Regions from separate parts of the Marinobacter sp. H13 genome, predicted to be linked through region 2. Evidence: predicted binding sites of a transcription regulator. Region 2 holds the regulator's gene; the other holds the start of a gene.
What was found. The regulator sigma-54, encoded in region 2, starts transcription at its own class of promoters, with help from an activator protein. The targets are predictions, from matches to a motif close to ANTGGCATNNANNTTGCTNT.
Positions count from the first base shown of each region.

Region 1 (12,071 bases), 2.2 Mb from region 2:
AATCCTTTCATTCACTGCCTTGAGGACGTTTGAACAGGCGAACATTAAGATCGGGCAAGAGTGTATCCGTGGCCATTACGGGCCGCAACCCTGAAAACGGGATTCAGCCAGCACTTTTTTCAGTTTTCGCGACAACGGACTCAACACCGCGAATGAGGGCATCAACAATCGCCGGCTCGGAAGCCGAGTGGCCGGCGTCGCGAATGATCTGGAATTCCGCTTCCGGCCAGGCCTTGCTGAGTGCCAGCGCATTCTCCAGAGGGCAGACCATATCGTATCTGCCGTGGACGATTATTCCGGGAATGTCCGCCAGGCGGCCTGCATCGCGAATGATCTGGTCCGGCTCGAGAAAGGCCGAATTCATGAAATAGTGGCATTCAATGCGGGCCAGGGCGATGGCCACATGAGGATGGCCAAAGTGCTCAACGACCCTCGGGTTCGGGTGCAGCGTCGCACACCTGCCCTCCCAGACCGACCAGGCCTTGGCCGCCTGGATCTGCTCCAGCTCGTTGGAACTGGTCAGCTTGCGATAGTAGGCCGAAACCATGTCAGCCCGGTCGGCTTCCGGAATCTGCGCCTCGAAGTCAGACCAGTAATCCGGGAACACCCGGCTCGCCCCCTCCTGATAAAACCAGTGAATATCCCGCGGCCGACAGAGAAAAATCCCACGAAGAACCAGTCCCGACACCCTTTCCGGATGGGCCTCGGCGTATACCAGGCTGAGAGTCGCCCCCCAACTGCCACCAAATAGAAGCCACTTGTCGATACCGAGAAACGAACGTACCACTTCCATGTCTTCAACCAGCTTGTCCGTGCTGTTGCCTTCGAGCTCTGCCAGGGGGCTGGACCGCCCGGCGCCGCGCTGATCCATCAGAATGATCCGGAATCTCTCAGCGTCGAAAAAGCGCCGATGGTAGTCTTCACAGCCGCCACCGGGGCCGCCGTGGACCACCAGGACAGGTATCCCGTCCGGGTTCCCGCTTTCCTCAACGTAGAGTTCATGGGGAGGATCAACGGCTATGCGATGCTGGGCATTGGGCTTGATTTCCGGGTAGAGGGTGAGCATGAAACGCTCCGCGTGAAGGATTTAACCGGAGTTTAGCTTAACACCATAAAAAAAGGGCCAGATGAAAGATTCATCCAGCCCTTGTTACCCATGCTCGATAAGAGCCGGGCGGTTACTTCTTGTTGGCGCGCTTGCGCTCGTTTTCGGTCAGAAGTTTCTTGCGCAGCCGGATGGACTTCGGCGTTACCTCAACCAGCTCGTCGTCATCAATAAACTCAAGCGCCTGCTCAAGGGTGAACTTGATCGGCGGCACGAGACCAATGACTTCATCCTTGCCAGAGGCCCGCATGTTGTCGAGCTTTTTGGCCTTGGTGGGGTTGACCACCAGGTCGTTGTCCCGGCTGTGAATACCACACAACTGCCCTTCATAAATTTCCTGCCCCGGATCCAGGAACAGCTTGCCACGGCTCTGCAGGGTTTCCAGAGAGTAGGTAAAAGCGGTACCCGTAGCCATAGAAACGATGACACCGTTCTGGCGACTGGTTACATCGCCAACTTTGATCGGGCCGTAGTGGCTGAAAGTCGAAGTCAGAATGCCAGTGCCTGAAGTCATGGTAAGGAAGGTGTTCCGGAAACCAATCAGGCCCCGGGCTGGAATGGTATAGTCCAAACGCATCCGGCCCTTGCCATCCGGAACCATATTGGTCAGGTCGCCTTTACGCAGCCCCATTTGCTCCATGACGGCACCCTGATGCTGCTCCTCGATATCAACAATGACGTTCTCGTAAGGCTCCTGCTTCACGCCGTCAACTTCGCGGATAACAACTTCCGGACGACCAACCGCCAGCTCAAAGTTCTCGCGACGCATGTTTTCAATCAGTACAGACAGATGCAACTCGCCACGACCGGATACCTTGAACTTGTCCGCGGAGTCGCCCTCTTCAACACGCAGCGCCACATTGTGCAGCAGCTCCTTTTCAAGGCGCTCCTTGATGTTCCGGCTGGTGACGTACTTGCCTTCCTTGCCGGCAAAAGGCGAATCGTTGACCTGGAAGGTCATGGACACGGTCGGCTCATCCACCGTCAGTGCCGGCAGAGCTTCAACGTTGGCCTGATCACAAAGAGTGTCAGAGATAAACAGCTCGTCCATGCCACTGACACAGACGATGTCGCCAGCCTGAGCTTCTTCGACTTCAACACGCTGAAGACCGGAATGTCCCATGATCTTGAGGATACGGCCGTTACGCTTCTTGCCGTTGGCGCCAATGGCGGTTACCGGCGAATTGGTCTTGACCTTACCGCGCATGATACGACCAATACCGATCACACCGAGGAAGCTGTTGTAGTCCAGCTGGGAGATCTGCATCTGGAACGGGCCATCCGGATCCACGTTCGGCGCCGGCACGTGGTCAACAATCGCCTGGAACACGGCATCCATGTTGTCATCCAGGTTTTCGTGATCCATCCCGGCAATGCCGTTCAGAGCGCTGGCAAACACAATCGGGAAGTCCAGCTGCTCATCAGTGGCTCCCAGGTTGTCAAACAGGTCGAATACCTGGTCCACGACCCAGTCTGGACGAGCGCCGGGACGGTCAATCTTGTTAACCACGACGATCGGGCGCAGGCCCGCGGCAAATGCCTTCTGGGTAACAAACCGGGTCTGAGGCATGGGGCCGTCAATGGAATCAACCACCAGCAGCACGCAATCGACCATGCTCATGACTCGCTCAACCTCACCGCCGAAATCAGCGTGGCCCGGGGTGTCCACAATATTGATATCGTAGTCGTTCCATTTCAGGGCCGTGTTCTTGGCCAGAATGGTAATGCCCCGTTCTTTTTCCTGATCGTTGGAATCCATGACCCGCTCGCTATCGAGCTCCTTCCGATCCAGGGTGCCGGATTGGCGCAAGAGCTGGTCTACGAGGGTAGTCTTACCATGGTCAACGTGGGCGATGATGGCGATATTACGAAGTTTTTCAATCACAAAAATATTCCTGCGGCATGCACTCAATGACCTGAGAAGGTCTATCGCAGGGAGAATCCCAGCACATGCCGTCTCAAATCCGTAAAATGAACTCATTCACCGGAGCTGGCTGCCCGGCACCCTGCATGGTGCTTTCCGATCCACGATCAAGAAATGACAGGGTAAAAAATGAAGCGGCGCGCAGTATAGCGAAAAGTCGGTGTCGTTAATATGAAGAAAAACGCCTATTCTATATTCGGAACGGATGCACCTGATCAGGGCAAAAATCCAATAAACGCACCAACAAGGTGCACCATTTGAGTGCAGGTTTTCGCCACAGGGCGAGCATTCTCGTTCCAATATGCCCCAAACCCTTGCAGTTGCGCTGTTCTGGAGCATGCCCTAAAAATTGGCAAGCGCCTTGCTTTATCGAAATCAGCCGAAATTTACAGGTAAGACGCAACAGCATTTGCTAAGCTGCGCGAACCTGAGAAACAGATCGGAACCCGTTAGCCCGGGCGATCCGGCGCCACGAACATGAATACAGCCGCCTGTGCGGTATAACTTACGGAGCATGCACAATGTCCAAGACAGTTGATTTGATCAAAGAACACGAAGTCAAATGGGTTGACCTGCGCTTCACTGACAGCCGCGGTAAAGAGCAGCACGTAACACTGCCTGCCACCGAAGTAGATGAAGACTTTTTCGCAGACGGCAAAATGTTTGACGGCTCCTCTATTGCGGGCTGGAAAGGCATCAACGAATCCGACATGATCCTGATGCCGGACGACGAGACCTCTGTACTCGATCCGTTCACCGAAGAAACCACCGTGAACATCACCTGCAACATCGTAGAGCCCTCTACCATGCAGGGTTACGAGCGTGATCCGCGCTCTGTCGCCCGTCGTGCAGAAGAATACCTCAAGTCCACCGGCATCGCCGACGGCGCGCTGTTCGGCCCGGAGCCGGAATTCTTCGTGTTTGACTCCGTAAAGTGGAACGTAGACATGCAGGGCGCGATGTACCACATCCACTCTGAAGAAGCTGCCTGGGTTTCCGGCGAAGATTTCGACCGCAACAACATCGGTCACCGCCCGGGCGTAAAAGGCGGCTACTTCCCGGTTCCCCCGGTTGATAGCCTGCACGACCTGCGTGGCGCCATGTGTGCCGCCATGGAATCCATGGGCCTGGACATCGAAGTACACCACCACGAAGTCGGCACCGCCGGCCAGTGTGAAATCGGTGTTGGCGCCAACACGCTGACCAAAAAGGCTGACGAAGTTCAGATCCTCAAGTACTGCGTGCACAACGTTGCCCATGCCTATGGCAAGACTGCCACCTTCATGCCCAAGCCGGTTGTCGGCGACAACGGTTCCGGCATGCATGTTCACATGTCCCTGAGCAAAGACGGCAAGAACCTGTTCGCCGGTGACAGCTACGCTGGCCTGAGCGAAGCCGCTCTGTACTACATTGGTGGTGTTATCAAGCACGCCAAGGCCATCAACGCCTTCACCAACAGCTCCACCAACTCATACAAGCGTCTGGTTCCGGGCTTCGAAGCGCCGGTTATGCTGGCCTACTCTGCTCGTAACCGCTCAGCCTCTATCCGGATCCCGTACGTGAACAGCCCGAAGGCGCGTCGTATCGAAGTTCGCTTCCCTGACCCCTCTGCCAACCCGTACCTGGCCTTCGCAGCGCTTATGATGGCCGGCCTGGACGGCATCCAGAACAAGATCCACCCTGGCGATGCCATGGACAAGGATCTGTACGACCTGCCGAAGGAAGAGGCCCTGAGCATCCCGACGGTTGCCGAGACTCTGTCCGAAGCTCTGGACTGCCTGGAAGCAGATCACGAGTTCCTGACTCGCGGCGGCGTATTCACCGAAGACATGATCGCGGGCTATGTAGATCTGAAGCGCGGTGAAGTCGAAAAACTGAATATGACCACTCACCCGGTTGAGTTCGACCTGTACTACTCCTGCTAATAACCTCTTCCCAGAGGACCAGCAGACAAGCCCCGCCCCTGTGCGGGGCTTTTTTGTGAGCGAAAGCACAGTGCCTGCAGCCCTTAACGATATGTAACCAACATCCGGGCGACAGGCGTTGAAAACACCCCGGGCCCCGCCGATAATCGGGGAAACCCAATAACAGGTGAGCTTATGAATCCAAAGTCTGGATTGTGTGCCGGCCTTCTGTTTTTTCTGGTAACTCCGGTCTATGCCGAGGTTTACCGCAATGTCGATTCCTACGGCAACGTGACCTACTCAGACGAGCCCAGCGAAGGCTCTGAAACGATTGAGGTCAAGCCGGTCACCACAATCACCCTGCCCAAGCCAGAGGTGGTACAGGAAACCGACAAGCTCCGGGAAGAAGTTCAGCGGGAAGGCGCTGCCTACGAAAGCGTTTCTTTCGCCTATCCGGATAACAACCAGGCGTTCCACAGTGGCAGCGGCGATGTTCAGTTCGAAGTTCGCAGCACCCCTGGCCTGCAGCCAGGCCACAAATACGAGGTGACCCTCGACGGCCAACCTGTCGGTCAGAGCTCCTCCGGCTCGATTACCGTCAACAACGTGTTCCGTGGAACCCATGAAGCTCGCGCACACATTGTGGATGAAAACGGGGTTCAGGTGAAAACCGGCTCCCCGATCACATTTACTGTTCACCGCCCTTCCGCTTTGAACTGACCCTGCCACCCCAGCTTAGCGCACTATTATGGTGCGCGCGCACCAGAAAAAAGCCATACTCTGATCAGCAACGGGGCGAATATTCCGGACTGTTCAGAGACATTTAGCCGATTTGCACCAGCTTACGGCACTTTTCAGCGCCAATAGGCCCCTCTGCCCGCACTTTGCCCACTCATTTGTGAACCTGGTTCAAAGTGGTTCGCTTTTTGCAAAACTCCGGAAGTCACTTTATGTCGAACCAACGGGATTCACGCATGGCACTGCCCTCGGCCCATCAAACGGGATACAAGAGCATTCTCGACAGCCTCACCACGGCTGTTTTGGTGCTCGAGGATAGCCTGGCTATCCAGTACCTCAACCCGGCCTCAGAAAGCCTGTTCGAAACCAGCATGACCCGCAGCCAGGGCCAGCCTTTCCAGGATATTCTGGTCGAATCCGAAGACGCCCTGAAAACCCTTTTCGCCGCCGTTCGGAACGGGCAATCCTACACTCGCAGAGAAGCTGAGTTTCTGCTCACGAGCGGTTCACGGCTTACGGTGGACTATTCCGTAACGCCTATTAGCCTGGAGCCGACTGAACTGCTGATCGAAATCCAGCCCAGGGACAGGCTGATGCGGATCAGCCGTGAGGAAGACATCATCTCCCAGCAGGAGACCACCCGTATCCTGGTGCGGGGCATGGCCCACGAGATCAAGAATCCGCTGGGCGGCATCCGTGGCGCGGCCCAGCTGCTTGATCGTGAACTCAGCAGTGAAGACCAGCGGGAATACACCCGGGTCATCATTGACGAGGCAGACCGCCTCAGAAGCCTTGTTGACCGGATGCTGGGCCCCAACAAGGCACTGAAGCTGGCGCCGACCAACATCCATGAAATACTGGAAAGAGTTGGCACCCTGCTCGAGGCTGAGAGCAAAGGGCGACTGAATTTCAAACGGGATTACGACCCCAGCATTCCGGAGTTCAAGGGTGACAAGGAACAACTGATCCAGGCGTTTCTAAACATCGCCCGGAACGCAATGGAAGCGGCCTTCGAAAACCAGGCGGGGCATAGTTCCGAGGAACCGCCGACTATTACCTTCCGCACCCGCACCCTGCGTCAGTTCACCATTGGCAACCGCCGCCACAAACTGGTGTGTCGGGTCGACGTGATCGACAACGGACCCGGAATTCCGCCGGAGCTGGTGCAGAACATTTTCTATCCGATGATCAGTGGCCGTGCCAGTGGCACCGGTCTGGGGCTTTCCATCACCCAGAGCATCATCGGTCAACACCGCGGACTGGTTGAATGCGAAAGCGAACCAGGCCGAACCGACTTCATCATCTTCCTGCCTCTGGAGGACACCCCATGAGCCAACCGGCGAACGTCTGGATCATAGACGACGACCGCAGTATTCGCTGGGTGCTGGAGCGCGCCCTTAACCAGGCCGGTATGCAGCCCCGAGTTTTTGACAGTGGTGAAAGCATCATGATGCGGCTGGAGCACGAACAGCCGGATGCCATCGTCAGCGATATCCGCATGCCCGGCGTTGACGGCATCACCCTGCTTTCCCAGATTGTGGACGTTCACCCGGACGTGCCCGTGATCATAATGACCGCCCACTCGGACCTCGAGAGCGCGGTGACCAGCTACCAGACCGGCGCGTTTGAATACCTTCCCAAGCCCTTCGATGTGGATGACGCCGTGGCACTGGTCAAACGCGCTGTGGCCCATAGCCACGAGAAGCGGGCCAGTGGTGAGCCTCAGGCCGAGATGGCCCAGCGAAACGCCGAAATTATTGGTGAAGCACCGGCCATGCAGGAAGTTTTCCGCGCCATTGGCAGGCTGTCCCACTCCAATATTACCGTGCTGATCAACGGCGAGAGCGGCACAGGCAAGGAGCTGGTGGCTCAGGCACTGCATAACCACAGCCCCAGGGCCAACCACCCGTTCATTGCCCTGAACATGGCCGCCATCCCCAAAGATCTGATTGAATCCGAACTGTTTGGCCACGAAAAAGGTGCCTTTACCGGTGCCGGCGCCGCCCGCCAGGGTCGTTTTGAACAGGCCAACGGCGGCACCCTTTTCCTCGATGAAATCGGCGACATGCCCGCGGACACCCAGACCCGACTATTGCGGGTTCTGGCCGATGGCGAGTTCTACCGCGTCGGTGGCACCACCCCGATAAAGGTGGATGTGCGCATCATCGCGGCAACGCACCAGGATCTGGAAAAGCTGGTCCAGGCGGGCACCTTCCGTGAAGACCTCTTCCACCGCCTGAACGTTATTCGCGTGCATCTGCCCAAGCTGGCCGAGCGGAGGGAAGACATCCCCCGCCTGATGCAGCACTTCCTGAAACGGGCCGCAAAAGAGCTGGCCGTAGAGCCGAAGATCCTGCGTGAAGAAGCGGAAGAATACCTGACCACCCTGCCCTGGCCGGGCAACGTCCGCCAGTTGGAGAACACCTGCCGCTGGCTGACCGTCATGGCCAGCGGTCGCGAGATCCATATCGATGACCTGCCCCCGGAATTGCTGCACCAGGCAGAGGCTCCAACCACCGGCACAACCTGGCAAGAGGGCCTGAAAAACTGGGCCGAGCAAGAACTCAAGCGGGGCAAGAAAGGCATTCTCGATACGGCCGTGCCCGAGTTCGAGAAAATAATGATCGAGACTGCCCTGAAGCACACCGGCGGCAGACGCCGTGATGCGTCAATACTGCTGGGCTGGGGACGGAATACGCTGACCCGGAAGATCAACGAACTGGGGATGGATCATCCGGAACACGAAGACGACTGACGATTGGCGAGCCGCCGGGGTTCGTTGATGTTTTGGGGCAGGACTCAGGTCCTGCCCTTTTTTATCGTTCCTGCCAGTAGATCACTCTGTCGTGGCCCCGATAGACGCCGAATGTCGCGGTTGCTTGCGGATTTTCCTCAACACCGTCGCCGTCGAAGTCAGACTGCCAATATAGAGGCACGGGATATTCAACCTGAACATTACCGGTGTTACCTTCTCCCGGCGCAGTGAGACGGATCGGCGCTCCAGCGGCAGGCCGACCGCTATTGATTGTCCCTGAATTGGCATCCACGGAGGTGTTCGGAGGTATGTCCGTTATCACCGCATCAGCGGTATTGTAAGCCCAGCAAATTTCATCACTGTGCAGCTCAAAATCAGTCCCGTTCCAGATCTGGACTTCAAACGGCATCGCCAGATCGAGGGTTTCAGGGCCATAAGCGTTCTCTAAAACCATTCGACCATAACGAATTGAAGCGCCAGAAGAAGACAACGTCGGCAACTCCGCCGTCGGCATTGATACCCCGTCTGAATCGGAAATATTCGTGAATGCAGTCTCGAGTCTGGCATCAAACGGGCCAATCAGGGAATTTGCATTGCGATCATAGGTAAAGGTATCTGCGCCCGCCTGATAAACCAGCGTGCCATCGCCATTCCCTATAAGCGTTGGTGTTCCGGCAACAGTTGTCACACCAGGGGCAGTGCCCTGCGCGCCAATTTCATCCGCGTCTGCGGCAGGATCAGTCCGCCCAATATCCGCGACCGTCAGCTTCTGCCAACTGTCCCGATAGTTTCGCGTCACAGGCCCGACACCACTCACACTGTATGCTCTTGCCGAAAAGATAAACTCTGGCGAAAGACCGTATCCGAAGCTCTGACCGGTGTAATTGAAACCATTGCACATGGCATCAAGCACTCCGTCCATCTGGCTATCGAGAGAGAACCTCTCCGGGTGGAACCTGCCGACTGGCCCTGAATCTCCGACCACCGTAACAGCGCGCCCGAGGAAAGCGCCGTTGATTCCAGTCGCGACCTCTATCGCACCAACCTCGTTAAAGGCCGCTGAACCGGACGCCGATCCAGAGCTGAAGCCGCTTAATCCACTCAAGCCTGCGAGTCCCGGATCAGCCGCGCCTGCGGGCCCCGCAATCAGATAACCGGCGACACTAACGGCCGCGTCAAAGCTGTCCACGGATGCGTTATCAGTGAGATCGGTGTTATTGGAGGCATCAGCATCCCCATGACCATCCGGTTGACCGTCTGCGTCTGCATCGTCAGCACTGTCGTACTGCACGGCCCGAACCGACACGTCGAATGGTCGCCCCGCCGCACTGAAGGCAGTTCCACTGGGTGCATCAGTCGCCGGGTTGCCGGCTACGGTCACTGCAAAAGCAAAGGGCCTGGCCGTTAATTCCGGTCCGGTACCTGCGATGGCGATGGGATTGTCATTCTCGTCCAAAATGAGACCGGATTCGGAGTCTTCCAGCTCCAGTGCATAGTGACCAACATCGGTAGCAATGAGCCCCAGGTTTGCAAGGCCACGGTCAAAGTCAACTGTCAGATTGGAAGTCGCTGGTCGTGACGAGGGCAACGATATACTCCCCGCACCGGCATCAAGCCCGGGCGCAGAGCCAGCTGGATCGTCTGTTTCCCGATTCAGCCAGGCCCTGAGATCCACTGCACCATCATAGGCTTCAACACGACCACACTCACCACTGGAGGGATCTCGCCTCAATACCTCGGCCTGCAAGCCGTGTGGTCGCCCGGCAATGACATCATTACCCAGGCTATCAGCCAGACCGATGACCAGCGCGTTCTCACGAAATTCGACCACATTGGAAACCCCGAACTGCCCACCGGTTATGTCCTCGGCACGGATGGTCAGTCGATCGGCGCGGGTATTTTCCAGTCCCAGAGTGATTTCCCCGTTGTCTGCAGCAACGAACTCGTATAAGGCCTGACCATCATCGACATCTGGACTCGGCGACAGGGGGCCCGACGCTGCAACCTTCTGCCAGTTGCCATGGCCGGCACTTGTCGTGATCCGCATGGTACCTTGATAACCCGTGAGCACGTTGTCGCCGGCATCCTCTGCCTGAATTCTGACATCGACGGGCGCACAAACGCTGGCGGTCGCAGGCACAGTTATGCGGAAATGATCGAGAACCTGGGCACAGGGACGACTGCGATTCGCTTCGCGAAGAATGGCCGCATCGGATAGCGCTCGGGCGTATAGGCGCACCTCATCGATCTGGCCTTCAAACTCTCGGCCGCCAAACCCCTGATCGGCGCCTATCTGAAATGGATCAGCATTCAGGAGCAACGACTCACCTGCAAACGACTGCCTCGCCCGTTCCACACCGTCAATAACGATGCGCTGTACCCCATCTCGTTTCGAGTAGGTGATGGCTGTGTGGACCCAGGTGTTCAATGGCAGTTGATAGCCCGAGGCAAAGGATCGCGAAACACCGGATTCGTTCGTCCACCACCAGTAAATCTCGCGGTTGCTGTCAACGTGGTACTCATAGTTTTCGTCTTTCGACACGATGGTTTTGATGCCACCGCCAGTTGGGAAAGCATCGACATTTATCCAGGCCATGACGGTAAGCTCATCGGTGCCGGACAAGTCATCATCATGGGGGATGTCTATGAACGAGCCGCTCGACAGGGTGGCGCCATAGCAGACTTTGGCTGGTTCCGCCGTCGCTCCATTGACGGCTCGCCCGTCCAACCCCGTTCCACGAAGCTCGACAACCTCCCCGGGATCACCTTGCCACCGAGGCCCCTCGAGGCCATAGACTGCGCGCAGAGAGAAGTCGACAACAAAATCACCGGAAAATGCCAGAAACCCTGCTTGCTCGGTGGTGTGGCTCAGATCCCGATCATTCGCCCAGTCCTCCTCGATCTTCAGCTCAACGGCATCGTTGGATACCGAGCAGCGGCGCAGCCAACCACCGTCGCCACCATCGCGGGTCAACTGAGAACCGACAACGCGGGGCGGAGAGGGGTACGATTGCAAAAAGGGTGCGCTGTCACAGCTGTTCGTTCCAGAAATGTTGTCCGGGGTAATTTGGGCCTCAGACAGAACTGTTCTACCGTCGTTATCGACAAAACTACCGATGACGCCCGGTTCAATTGCCAGATATGCGATCGTCTCTGGTCGCACAACAGAACCCGAGGTTGTCTCAGCTCGCTCAATAGCAAGATCTATTCCCGAAGCTCCCAGGCGATCGTGCGCCATCGTCAACCAGGGAACCGATCGTTCACCGGGAGACGACGTTTCGTTCTCCAGGGTTTGAATGTTGCTGATGAAAACCGGTGTTCCACCAAATCCGGTGAGAAAGTTCAGGCGCGACCAGTCCGAACCCGAAATAAACCGCCCCTGTTCCGATTGAAGCGGAACCTGGCCAACCTCAAGCCTCGTTCCATCCGGAAACGTATGTTCTCCATAGGTCACCGCAAGATAATGCACCGTCGTGTTCTGATCGCCTACATCACTGTAGCGTGTGGGCGGCTCCAACGGCACGACATCGAAGCCGTCCTCACTGATCTGGCGAATGCGAACTGCTGATGGTTCCGGATTATTGTCGTCGCTCAGAACAAACACTGCCGGGGGTGACGGATAAACCTGCTGGAAAGAAATCCGGG
Region 1 covers NZ_JCACRU010000001.1:2,934,319-2,946,389, reverse strand. Annotated here, with positions in the region: gene dtd (D-aminoacyl-tRNA deacylase) at 1-11, opposite strand, end outside; gene pip (prolyl aminopeptidase) at 104-1,066, opposite strand; gene typA (translational GTPase TypA) at 1,179-2,990, opposite strand; gene glnA (glutamate--ammonia ligase) at 3,551-4,954, shown strand; gene AC5JQH_RS13660 (DUF4124 domain-containing protein) at 5,129-5,653, shown strand; gene glnL (nitrogen regulation protein NR(II)) at 5,908-7,002, shown strand; gene ntrC (nitrogen regulation protein NR(I)) at 6,999-8,426, shown strand; gene AC5JQH_RS13645 (LamG-like jellyroll fold domain-containing protein) at 8,488-12,071, opposite strand, start outside.
Region 1: glnA (glutamate--ammonia ligase) is a predicted target of sigma-54. The motif match lies at 3,378-3,397, and genes of this name have one in related genera.

Region 2 (12,071 bases):
GGCGGGATGAACGGATTCCGGACCGAACCCCGCGAGCTGGCCGTCGAGGTTGCTCAGGGCCGCCAATGACGCCAAACGGCCACTGACACCCTTGAACGACAGGGCAATGCCTGACTGAGCGGCGAGGCGCTGCCAGCAGAGCAACATCGACAGCACAACACTGTGGGCGGTGACCAGACCATCCAGGTCGACAACCAGATCGCCGGATGCCGACCGGATCAGCTTTTCACCCTCTTTTCTCAGGTTAATGACTGTATCTGCGGTCACCTCACCCGAGACGATCAAAGCGCCGTCGGAGAGGTGCACCCGGGGCAGCCCTGCGGTCATGATTTATCCACTTCCTGGTCCAGGTTCAGGGACTCAACGGCATCGCTCCAGCCGTCGATGACCGCCTGAATCTGGCCACGGTTTTCTTCCATTTCCTGGCTGAACCGATCCCGGAACGCCAGACCGATGTTTACGCCTTCAACGATGATGTTTTCCATCAGCCATTTGCCGTCGGCGTTCTTGTACATCGAATAGGTGACCAGGTAGCGGGTTCCAGAGGCGCTGATGACTTCCATCTGTACCGACGCGCGCTCGTCGCTCTGGGGGTTGATGGTCGCTTCCTTGACCTGGATCTCGAAGTTTTCCGCATTCACCAGAGCCTGCGCATAACTGTCAAACAGGCTGCGCTTGAACTTGACCACGAATTCGTCCCGCTGTTCGGGCGTGGTCTGGCGGGCGTAGCGGCCCATCACCCGGGCCGCAATGCGGCGGAAGTCGACAAAATCCGCCAGCGCCTGGTCCATGCTTTCATAGAAGGCTTCGGGATCCTCCTCATAAAGACCGCGCTCTTCATTGAGCTTCTCCACAAGGCGCTGGGTGTTCTCATCAACGTATTGGCGGAGATCCTCCGCTTCGCCTGCCTGCGCCGGCGTAACCAGAACCAGGGCCATCAGAAGGCCGATCAGAATGTGGTGTCTCAGTGCAAACATCAGGATCTCCTGTTTGATCTTTCCGGCCCGAATCAACGGCCCGATGCAAAGTTGCTGATCAGCCGTTCCAGGTTCATGGCCGACTGTGTCGAATAGAAGGTATCGCCCTCTTTCAGCGAATCCATCTCGGCGCCAATCGATATATCAATGTACTGCTCGCCGAGCAGGCCGGATGTACGTATAACTGCGGAACTGTCCGACGGGATATTGTCCACATCCGAATGAATCGACATCTCGACCCGAGCCTGGAAGGTTTCCGTGTTCAGGCTGATGGATTCGATGGTGCCAACCGTTACCCCGGCCATCGAGACCCGACCGCGGGGCGTGAGCCCGCCCGTATCGTTGAAATTGGCGTAAATGGTATAGGTGCTCTCGGCCGATTTCGGCGACAGCCCGCTCACCTGAAGCGCCAGGACCAGCAAAGCTGCACAGCCTGCGATCATGAACAGGCCAACGATGATTTCAGTGGTTCTCTGCGCCATTTCAGGCTCCGGTATTATCTCGTTAATCGTTGATTCAGAAATCGCCAAACATGACAGCGGTCAGCACGAAATCCAGCCCCAGCACCGCCAGCGATGAGTACACCACGGTCTTGGTGGTCGCCGAGCTGATCCCTGCCGATGTCGGCACACAGTCATACCCCTGGTAGACCGCAATCCAGGCGCAGACAAAGCCGAAAACAACGCTCTTGATGACACCGTTCAGGACATCATCAACAAAATCCACCGACGACTGCATATTGCCCCAGAAGGAGCCTTCGAACACGCCCAGCCAGTCTACACCCACCAGCATACCGCCCCAGATGCCGACCACCGAGAAAATGACCGCCAGTACCGGCATGGCGATAAACCCGGCCCAGAGGCGGGGCGCAATGACGCGCCGAAGCGGGTCCACACCCATCATTTCCATGCTAGACAGCTGCTCGGTGGCTTTCATCAGGCCTATTTCCGCTGTCAGCGCCGAACCGGCCCGGCCCGCGAAGAGCAACGCGGTTACCACCGGCCCGAGTTCGCGCACCAGGGTCAGGGCAATCATCTGGCCGATAGCGGCCTCGGAACCGTAATCACTCAGAATTGTATACCCCTGCAGCCCCAGCACCATGCCAATAAACAGGCCAGAAACCACGATAATGGCCAGGGACAGAACGCCAACGGCGTACAGCTGCTTCACCAGAAGGGGGAAACCGGTCGCCGGCCTGGGCACACCGCCCAGAACGCCTGCAAGGAAACGGCCTGAACGGCCGAATGACGAGACGATATCAAGACCGAGCCGCCCGAATGCCGCAATTCTGCCAATCAAGACACACCCCCGGACAACCCAAAGTCCTGGGCGGCGCCCTCGGCCGGATAGTGAAACGGCACCGGGCCATCCGGCTGCCCCTGGAGAAACTGCTGGACCTTCCCGGAAGGATGCGCCCGGAGCTCTTCAGGCGTGCCCTCCCCGATCACCTTGCCGTCCGAGATGATGCAGGCGTAATGGCAAATGCTCAGGGATTCGGGCACATCGTGGGAAACCAGAACGCTGGTCAGCCCCATGGAGCTGTTCAGATCGCGGATCAGCTTTACCAGAACGCCCATGGCAATCGGGTCCTGGCCGGCGAACGGCTCGTCGTACATGATCAGCTCGGGATCCAGGGCAATACTTCGGGCAAGAGCAACCCGGCGGGTCATACCTCCGGACAGTTCCGACGGCATCAGTTGGCGTGCGCCTCGCAATCCGACGGCTTCAAGCTTCATTAGCACGACATCACGAATCATGTCTTCCGGCAGCTTTGTGTGCACCCGCAACGGGAAGGCCACGTTCTCGAACACGCTCAGATCGGTGAACAGCGCCCCACTCTGGAACAGCATGCCCATCTTTTCCCGAAGGCTGTAGAGGGCTTTGCGCTTGAGCTTCGGCACTTCATGGCCGTCCACCACAACACTGCCCGAATCCGGCCTGAGCTGGCCGCCAATAAGGCGAAGCAGCGTGGTTTTCCCGGTTCCGCTGGGCCCCATGATGGCGGTGATTTTTCCGCGGGGGATGTCCAGGCTGACACCGTCGAAGATACGGCGCCCTGAGCGGGAGAACACGACGTCCTTGAGCGATATGTAAGCCGGTGAATTCATAGTCCTTACCTTTCAAAGAGGGGCTACATTATGCCAAGGAGCGCGCAAGTTCAATCCAAAGTGCCCAAAATGTACTGATAGCAATGATCAGTTTGACTGAACTTTCGGTAACCGGGCATCGTTGCCGGGTGAAAATGGTATACTCTGCCCAACATTTACAACGTCCCGACAGCCAGGCCCAAAGCCCGATGACCGAACAGACTCCCAGCGATTTCCGATCTTCTGCCATCCGCGCCATCCGCATTGAGCGCGACGCCATTGATGCCCTTGAAGGCCGAATCGACGACCAGTTCACGCGGGCCTGCGAAGTTATCATGAACTGCAAGGGCCGCGTGGTTGTGACCGGCATGGGAAAATCCGGCCACATTGGCAACAAAATTGCCGCCACCCTGGCCAGCACTGGAACGCCATCGTTTTTCGTGCACCCGGGCGAGGCAAGCCACGGTGACATGGGTATGATCACCTCCCAGGATGTGGTCATCGCCATTTCCAACAGCGGCAACACCAGCGAGGTGGTCACCATTCTGCCGTTGATCAAACGCATGGGCGCTCCGCTGATCAGCATGACCGGCAATGCCAGCTCCACACTGGCCCGGGAAGCCGTCGCCAATCTGGACGTCAGCGTTATGGTGGAAGCCTGCCCACTGGGTTTGGCGCCCACCTCCTCCACAACGGCCACCCTGGTGATGGGCGATGCCCTCGCCGTTGCACTCCTTGAGGCCCGGGGGTTCAGTGCCGAGGATTTCGCTATCTCTCACCCCGGCGGCAGCCTCGGGCGTCGGCTGCTGCTCAGGGTCTCCGACATCATGCACAGCGGTGATCAGATTCCAGTCGTCAACGAGGATACCCCCTTGAGCGGTGCTCTTCTTGAGATGTCCCGAAAGGGTCTCGGTATGACCACCGTCGTCAATGATAAAGGCACTCTTACCGGAATATTTACGGACGGTGACCTTCGACGGACTCTGGATCGATCGGTGGACATTCACAATACGCCCATCAACGAGGTCATGACCCGGCATGGTAAAACGATCCAGGCCGATCATCTGGCGGCGGAAGCGCTGAACATAATGGAGGAGATGAAGATCAACGCCCTCCCCGTTACCGACGACCAGGGTGGTCTGATTGGCGCCATCAATATGCACGACCTGCTGCGTGCCGGCGTTATCTAGGGGCTATGAGGAGCTGTTTGATATGAAGCACCAATGGCCGGATTCGCTGTTGGCAAAGGCCGTAAAGATCCGCCTGATCGCACTGGATGTCGACGGCATCATGAGCGACGGTAAACTTTATTTCAGCGCCACTGGTGATGAGCTCAAGGCTTTTAACATTCTGGATGGCCTGGGTTTGAAACAACTGATGGCAGCCGGGATTACCGTGGCCGTGATCACCGGACGAAAGTCCCCCCTGACCGAGAAGCGCATGCGGGATCTTGGCATTCCCCACCTGATGCAGGGGCGAGAGGACAAGAAGGTAGCCCTTCAGGAACTGGTCAGCACCATGGATATCAGCCCCGAGGCCATCGCATACATGGGGGACGATCTGCCAGATCTCCCGGCACTGAGGTTCGCCGGACTGGGCATCACCGTGCCCAACGGTTACTGGCTGGTGCAGCAGCATGCCGACTACTGCACCATTGCCCGGGGCGGCGAAGGGGCGGTCCGCGAAGCCTGCGACTTGCTGCTGACGGCCCATGGCAGGCTTGACGCAGCACTTGCCCCCTATCTGGAGCCCGAGGCATGAACTGGCTGCTGGACAGACCCTGGCTGCGAGCACTGGCACTGGCTGCTACCGTGGTGGCAGCCGTATTCCTGCTCTGGCGCAGCGATGAACCCCCTGTGATTGATGACGAGGCAGCGGCCCTACGGGGAGACGCCGAACCAGACGGTTTCGTGGTGAATGGTCAGTACACCTCCTTCGATGAAGCGGGCAATCTCAAGATCCGGTTTTCCAGCCCCCGCATTGAGCAGTTCGAGGAAGGCAACCTGGCCACCATGGAATCTCCCCGGGCCGAGCTGTACGGGGACCAGGAGGCCCTGCCGTGGATTGTCGAGGCCGACAATGGCAGCCTGCTGCAAAACCAGAATCTGGTGTACCTGACGGACAATGTCCGGGTTCAGCGCACAATTGGCGAACGGGAGGCCACCCTGACAACATCAAGCCTGACCCTGGATAACGACCGGGGCATGGTCTATACAGACGCACCCGTAGAAATACGTGATGTTACCGGCATAACCCGGGCCACGGGCATGAAAGCGTGGATAGACGAACGAATTCTGGAACTGAACTCCCAGGTGGAAGGACTCTATGAAACCGGAAACTAACCGATACCGGCGCCTGATGGCTGCCCTGCTAACGGTCGTGATGATCGGCCCGGCGGCTGCATTTGACCTTGATTCTGACACTCCTATCAAGGTCACCGCAGATACCGCCCGCCTGGATGACGGCCAGGGCATTGCCACCTACACCGGCGCTGTGGAACTTGAGCAGGGCAATACCCGCCTGACTGCCGAGCGGGTCGTCCTGTACCGGACCGAGGACGGCCTGAGCCGGATCGAAGCCTCTGGTACGCCCGCTATATACCGTCAACCGGCGCGCGAGGGGGAAGGCGAAACCGATGCCCGTGCCCTGAACATTACCTGGTCTGCCACCGACAGCCAGCTGACCTTTGAACGGGAAGCAGTCATCGAGCAGAATGGCAACCTGTTCCGGGGTGATGTCATTCATTATGATACCGTCGGCCGGGTTGTCACCGCTGAGGGCGGCGCAGACACCGGCGAGGGCAGCGGCCGGGTAGAGATGGTGATTCAGCCACGCAGTACAGACAGACAGGGATCCGATGGCAGTTCTGAGAGCCAGTAACCTGGCAAAGAGTTACAAACAGAAAAAAGTGGTGATCGACGTTTCCCTGGAAATCCGCAGTGGGGAAATTGTCGGGCTGCTTGGTCCCAACGGTGCCGGGAAAACCACCTGCTTCTATATGATCGTTGGGCTGGTTCCTGCCGATCACGGGCGGATAACGATCGACAGCCGGGATATTACGCCGCTGCCGATGCACGGTCGGGCCCGCCAGGGCATCGGCTACCTGCCACAGGAAGCCTCGGTTTTCCGCAAACTGTCTGTGCGCGACAACATCATGGCGATCCTCGAGACGCGGCAGGGCCTGAGCAAGGCAGACCGGCAGAAAAAGCTCGAGGAGCTGCTGGAGGAATTCCACATCACCCATATCCGGGACAGCGTTGGTATGGCCCTGTCCGGTGGTGAGCGGCGACGGGTGGAAATTGCCCGGGCCCTGGCCATGGAGCCGGCTTTCATCCTGCTGGATGAGCCCTTCGCCGGCGTTGACCCTATATCCGTCAGCGACATCAAACACATTATCCGGCATCTGCGGGACAAAGGGATTGGCGTGCTGATCACCGACCATAACGTGCGCGAGACTCTCGATATCTGCGAGAACGCGTACATTGTTTCCGGCGGGCACATCATCGCCTCCGGCAATGCCGATGCGATCCTGGCCAATCAACAGGTCAAGGAAGTCTACCTCGGGGACGAATTCAGGCTATGACAGTGAATGGCTCATTGTTTTGATGATCTGTAGCAAGTAAACTCGGCAAAGAACTTGCTAGGGTAAAGAAAAACCGCGGCAAGTAACCGGCATATAAAGATTTTTTCAAGACCTATGACACAAAGCGCTGATGAGTGACGGATCCTGAACCATGGTTATGAAAGCCTCCTTACAGTTAAAGCTGGGTCAGAGCCTGACCATGACGCCCCAGCTGCAACAGGCGATCCGGCTTCTCCAGCTCTCCACTCTCGACCTCCAGCAGGAAATCCAGCAGGCACTGGAATCCAACCCCATGCTGGAGACCTCCGAGGACGATGACCAGACCGACGCAGCCAGCGAAAACGACGAGCGCGAGGCCAACGCCACCGAGTCCGCCGCTGAAGCTGCCCCGGAACCGGCCAGCGACTGGGATGAATCCGAGAACGGCCCGGACTGGTCCTCGGAGAACGAGATTCCTGACAACATTCCGGACGATCTGCCGGTTGATACCGCCTGGGACGACATCTACCAGTCCGCACCAGCGCCGGCAGCCCGCAACGACGACGAAAACGATCACGATTTCGAAACCCGTAATTCCCCGACCGAAACGCTTCAGGATCACCTGGAATGGCAGCTCAATCTGACGCCCCTCAGTGAACGGGACCAGGCCATTGCCCATGCCCTGATGGATGCAGTGGACGAACGGGGCTATATCACCAGCCCGCTGGAGGAAATCCACGCCGGACTGCTGGATGAGAACGATGAAGACCCCCTTGAACTGGATGAAGTGGAAGCCGTGCTTCACCGCCTGCAACACTTTGATCCGCCCGGCGTGTTTGCCCGGGACCTACAGGAATGCCTGCTGATCCAGCTCAACCAGCTGCCGCCGGAAACACCCTGGCTGGCCCAGGCACGCCTTGTAATTACCCATTACATCAACCTGCTGGGCAACCGCGATTACGCCCAGTTGCTGCGCCGCAGCCGCCTGAAAGAAGACCAGTTGCGGGATGTCCTGGCGCTGATCACCGGCCTGAATCCGCGGCCGGGCGATGTCATTGACCGGGCCGAACCCGATTATGTGATTCCGGACGTGATCGTTCGCAAACACAATGGCCGCTGGCGTGTTGAGCTGAATCCTGAAATTGCACCGCGCATCCGGGTCAATGCCAGCTATGCTTCACTTATAAGGCGTGCGGACAGCAGCGCAGACAACACCTACCTGCGCGACCAGTTGCAGGAGGCCAAGTGGTTCATCAAGAGCCTGCAGAGCCGCAATGAGACCTTGCTGAAAGTCGCGACCCGTATTGTCGAGCACCAGCAGGGATTCCTGGATCACGGTGAAGAAGCCATGAAACCGTTGATTCTTTCAGACATCGCCCAGGCGGTAGAGATGCATGAATCGACCATTTCACGGGTAACCACCCAGAAATACATGCATACCCCCCGTGGCATTTTCGAGCTGAAGTACTTCTTCTCCAGCCATGTCAGCACTGACGAGGGTGGAGAATGCTCCTCCACGGCCATACGCGCGATGATCAAGAAGCTGATTGCGGCGGAAACGCCCAAAAAGCCGTTGAGCGACAGCAAAATTGCAGCCATGCTAGGGGAACAGGGTATCAAGGTTGCGCGACGCACCGTTGCCAAGTACCGGGAGGCCATGCACATTCCGCCGTCCAACGAGCGCAAGCGGCTGGTCTGAATACCCGGGGGCCGGGACGCAACACCGTATTCGCCGGCGCATAATGCGCCAGCACCCAGACCGGCTCCCGGGAGCCGGCACGATGACAACAGGAGACGCCTATGCAACTCAATATTTCAGGCCATCACGTAGAACTGACTCCCGCACTGAAGGATTATGTTTCAGAGAAGTTCGAGAAGCTCGAGCGTCACTTTGACCACATCAGTAACTGCCAGGTGACCCTGGAAGTGGAAAAGGTGCGCCAGATTGCGGAAGCCACGTTGCATGTGGTTGGTGGTGAGATTCACGCAAAGGCAGAAAATGAGGATATGTACGCAGCCATCGATGCCCTGATCGACAAGCTTGACCGTCAGATCCTCAAGCACAAGGAAAAGAATGTAGACCGGATGCACGGAAACGGCTCTCGCTAACTGACTGTTTTCATGCAATTCATCTAATCGAGCTGCGACATGAGTAACGTGTCGCAGCCTTTTTTTTAACGGAAACGCAGTCGATCCATGAGCGACACATCCCTGACCATAGAGAACATTCTTGCTCCGGAGCTCACCCTCTGCAGGGTAGCTGCGTCCAGCAAGAAACGGGCCCTGGAGTTTATTGCCGAGCAGATAAACCATCAGGACAACACGCTCAGCGAGACCCAGCTCTTCAACAACCTGATTTCCCGCGAGCGCCTGGGCAGCACCGGCATTGGCCAGGGAATCGCCATTCCCCACTGCCGTCTGGAAGGACTTGATCACGTGGTGGGCGTGCTGATGACGCTGGAAGAAAGCGTCGAATTCGATGCTATCGACAATCAGCCGGTGGATCTGATTTTCGCCCTGATCGTCCCGAAGGAAGCAACGAGCGAACACCTGGAGCTGCTCAGCCAACTGGCTGAAAAGTTCAATGAGCGGTCGTTCTGTGATCGCCTCCGGCAATCCGAGGACGCCAGCACGCTGTACCAGCGCATGACCGCCTCAGGCGGCTGATATTCACTGCAGTGGAGGTAAGGTGGTCATGAAGCTGATTATCGTCAGTGGCAGGTCCGGTTCGGGCAAGAGTACCGCACTTCATGTGCTGGAGGACCTCGGGTTTTATTGCATCGACAATCTTCCTATTGGCCTGCTCTTCCCCCTCACACGGGAAGCCGCCAGCCAGACCAGGCCTGGTCGACTGGGCAAGATGGCCGTCAGTATCGATGCGCGGAACCTTTCCGGCGAGCTGGCCAATTTCGAGGAGATCTACCGGCGCCTCCAGGAAACCGGGGTTACCGTTGAAATCATCTTCCTGGACGCCGACGAGCAGTCGCTTCTGCAGCGTTTTCACGCCACCCGCAGAAAGCATCCGTTGAGTGACGACAGGACCTCTCTCCGGGAAGCCATTACCAGCGAGAAGAAACTGCTGGAGCCCCTCTCCAAGCTTTCCGATCTTTACGTAAATACCACCGGCATGTCCATGTACGAGCTGCGGGACATGGTCAAGCAGCGCGTGGTCGGTCGAAAAGATCAGGAACTGGCTCTCCTGTTTCAGTCATTCGGCTTCAAACACGGCGTGCCGCTGGATTCCGACTACGTTTTCGATGTCCGCTGCCTGCCCAACCCCTACTGGGATACCAGCCTCCGCAAGTATGTCGGGACGGATCAGCCGGTTATCGAGTTTCTGGAAAAAGAACCGGCAAGCCGGAAGATGATCGAGGACCTGAAATCATTTCTGGATACCTGGCTGCCCTCCTTTGCAGACAGTAACCGCAGCTATATGACCATTTCCATTGGCTGTACCGGCGGCCAGCACCGGTCGGTGTATGTGTGCGAGCAGTTGGGTGAGTACTTCCGGCAACGGTACAGCAATGTGCAAGTGCGGCACACCGAGCTGCCACACCTGCAGACCCGGGAAGAGATCTGATCAAGCCATGATTCGCCGCCCCATTACCATCATCAACAAACTGGGCCTGCATGCGCGCGCCACTGCGAAGCTGGTCAACACGGCATCGGAATACGACAGCAGCGTGCGTATCAGCGGCAAAGGCCGGGATGTGGACGCGAAGAACATCATGCAGGTGATGATGCTGGCCGCCAGCAAAGGAACCGATGTGGAGCTCATTGCCGACGGACCGGATGAGGAACAGGCCATCGAAGCATTGGTGGAACTGATTAACGACTATTTCGGTGAGGGTGAGTAAAATAAACACATGACCGATATTCTGGAAAAAAGCCAGGCCCGCCAGCGTCTTCGTTCCCTGAGCGAAGCGCTGGACAGTGGCGCACTGAAGCAGGTTGCCCGCATCCTGAACGGTGGCCTGAGCCCCAGTGATATTGCCCATTTGCTGGAGTCCTCACCGCCCCGGCAGCGGGCCCTGCTGTGGAACCTGGTGGACAAAGACCTCGAAGGCGAGGTTCTCCAGTATCTCAGTGATGATATCCGAGGCTACTTCCTGAGCCAGCTGAACGCTCAGGAACTGGCGGACATCATCGAGGATTTCGAGTCAGACGACCTGGCCGACCTGCTGCAGCAGCTGCCGGATACGGTCATCCAGGAAGTCCTGGAGACCATGGACGAGCAGGACCGGCAACGGGTGGAGGAAGTTCTCTCCTATCCGGAGGACACCGCCGGCGGTCTGATGAACACGGACACCATTACGGTGCGCCCGGACATCAGTATCGATGTTGTGCTCCGCTACCTTCGCAGGCACCGCACCCTGCCACCCATGACCGACAGCCTGATCGTGGTCAGCCGCCGGGACGATTTCATTGGCATGCTGCCCATCACGAAAATGCTGGTCTCCAACCCCGCCTCCACCGTGCGGGAAGTCATGGATACCGACATCGAGCCCATTCCCGTGAGCCTCTCCGACACCAAGGTAGCGACATTGTTTGAACGCTACGACCTGATCTCGGCGCCGGTGGTAAACGAGGAGGGCCGCCTGCTGGGTCGGATCACCATCGATGACGTGGTTGACGTTATCCGGGAGGATGCGGACCACTCACTGATGAGTATGGCGGGTCTGGACGAAGACGAGGACACCTTTGCGCCGGTGTGGAAAACCACCCGTCGCCGTGCCGTCTGGCTGGGCATCAACCTGATTACGGCACTGACCGCCTCCGCCGTCATCGGGCTATTTGAAGACACGATCGCCAAAGTGGTGGCGCTCGCAGTGCTGATGCCAATTGTTGCCAGTATGGGCGGCATTGCTGGTAGTCAGACGCTTACACTGGTGATTCGCGGTATGGCCGTGGGGCAGATCAGCGGCGCCAACGTAGGCTGGCTGCTGAACCGGGAATTTCTGTCAGGGATACTGAACGGCCTGCTCTGGGCCGCCGTGGTGGCGGGTGCAGCCATGCTCTGGTTCCAGGATGTGATGATCGGCGCGATCATTGCTGCCGCGCTGGTGATCAATCTTGTCGCCGCAGCGCTGGTTGGCACGGTTCTGCCACTGTTTCTCAAATCTCGCAATATTGATCCGGCCCTGGCAGGCAGCGTGATTCTCACGACTGTGACCGATGTAGTCGGGTTCATGGCCTTTCTTGGCCTCGCGACGATTTTCTACGCTTAAGCGGATCTCGGATTTATGAAAGACCATCAAGACAACGACGCGCCGGAATACGACGGCCCCAGCAAATCCCAGCTGAAACGGGAAATGCATGCCCTGCAGGATCTGGGCAAGCGGATGCTGGACCTGAGCAACGATCAGCTGGAAACCTTGCCAATCAGCGAGACCCTCCGCGCCGCGATCGAGGAATCCCGCCGTATCCGCCAGAACGAGGCCAAAC
Region 2 covers NZ_JCACRU010000001.1:718,995-731,065, forward strand. Annotated here, with positions in the region: gene AC5JQH_RS03355 (STAS domain-containing protein) at 1-327, opposite strand, end outside; gene AC5JQH_RS03360 (MlaC/ttg2D family ABC transporter substrate-binding protein) at 324-977, opposite strand; gene mlaD (outer membrane lipid asymmetry maintenance protein MlaD) at 1,010-1,459, opposite strand; gene mlaE (lipid asymmetry maintenance ABC transporter permease subunit MlaE) at 1,494-2,276, opposite strand; gene AC5JQH_RS03375 (ATP-binding cassette domain-containing protein) at 2,273-3,085, opposite strand; gene AC5JQH_RS03380 (KpsF/GutQ family sugar-phosphate isomerase) at 3,274-4,254, shown strand; gene AC5JQH_RS03385 (KdsC family phosphatase) at 4,277-4,825, shown strand; gene lptC (LPS export ABC transporter periplasmic protein LptC) at 4,822-5,406, shown strand; gene lptA (lipopolysaccharide transport periplasmic protein LptA) at 5,390-5,944, shown strand; gene lptB (LPS export ABC transporter ATP-binding protein) at 5,922-6,647, shown strand; gene AC5JQH_RS03405 (RNA polymerase factor sigma-54) at 6,799-8,325, shown strand; gene hpf (ribosome hibernation promoting factor) at 8,427-8,735, shown strand; gene ptsN (PTS IIA-like nitrogen regulatory protein PtsN) at 8,823-9,293, shown strand; gene rapZ (RNase adapter RapZ) at 9,322-10,206, shown strand; gene AC5JQH_RS03425 (HPr family phosphocarrier protein) at 10,214-10,483, shown strand; gene mgtE (magnesium transporter) at 10,493-11,854, shown strand; gene yjgA (ribosome biogenesis factor YjgA) at 11,870-12,071, shown strand, end outside.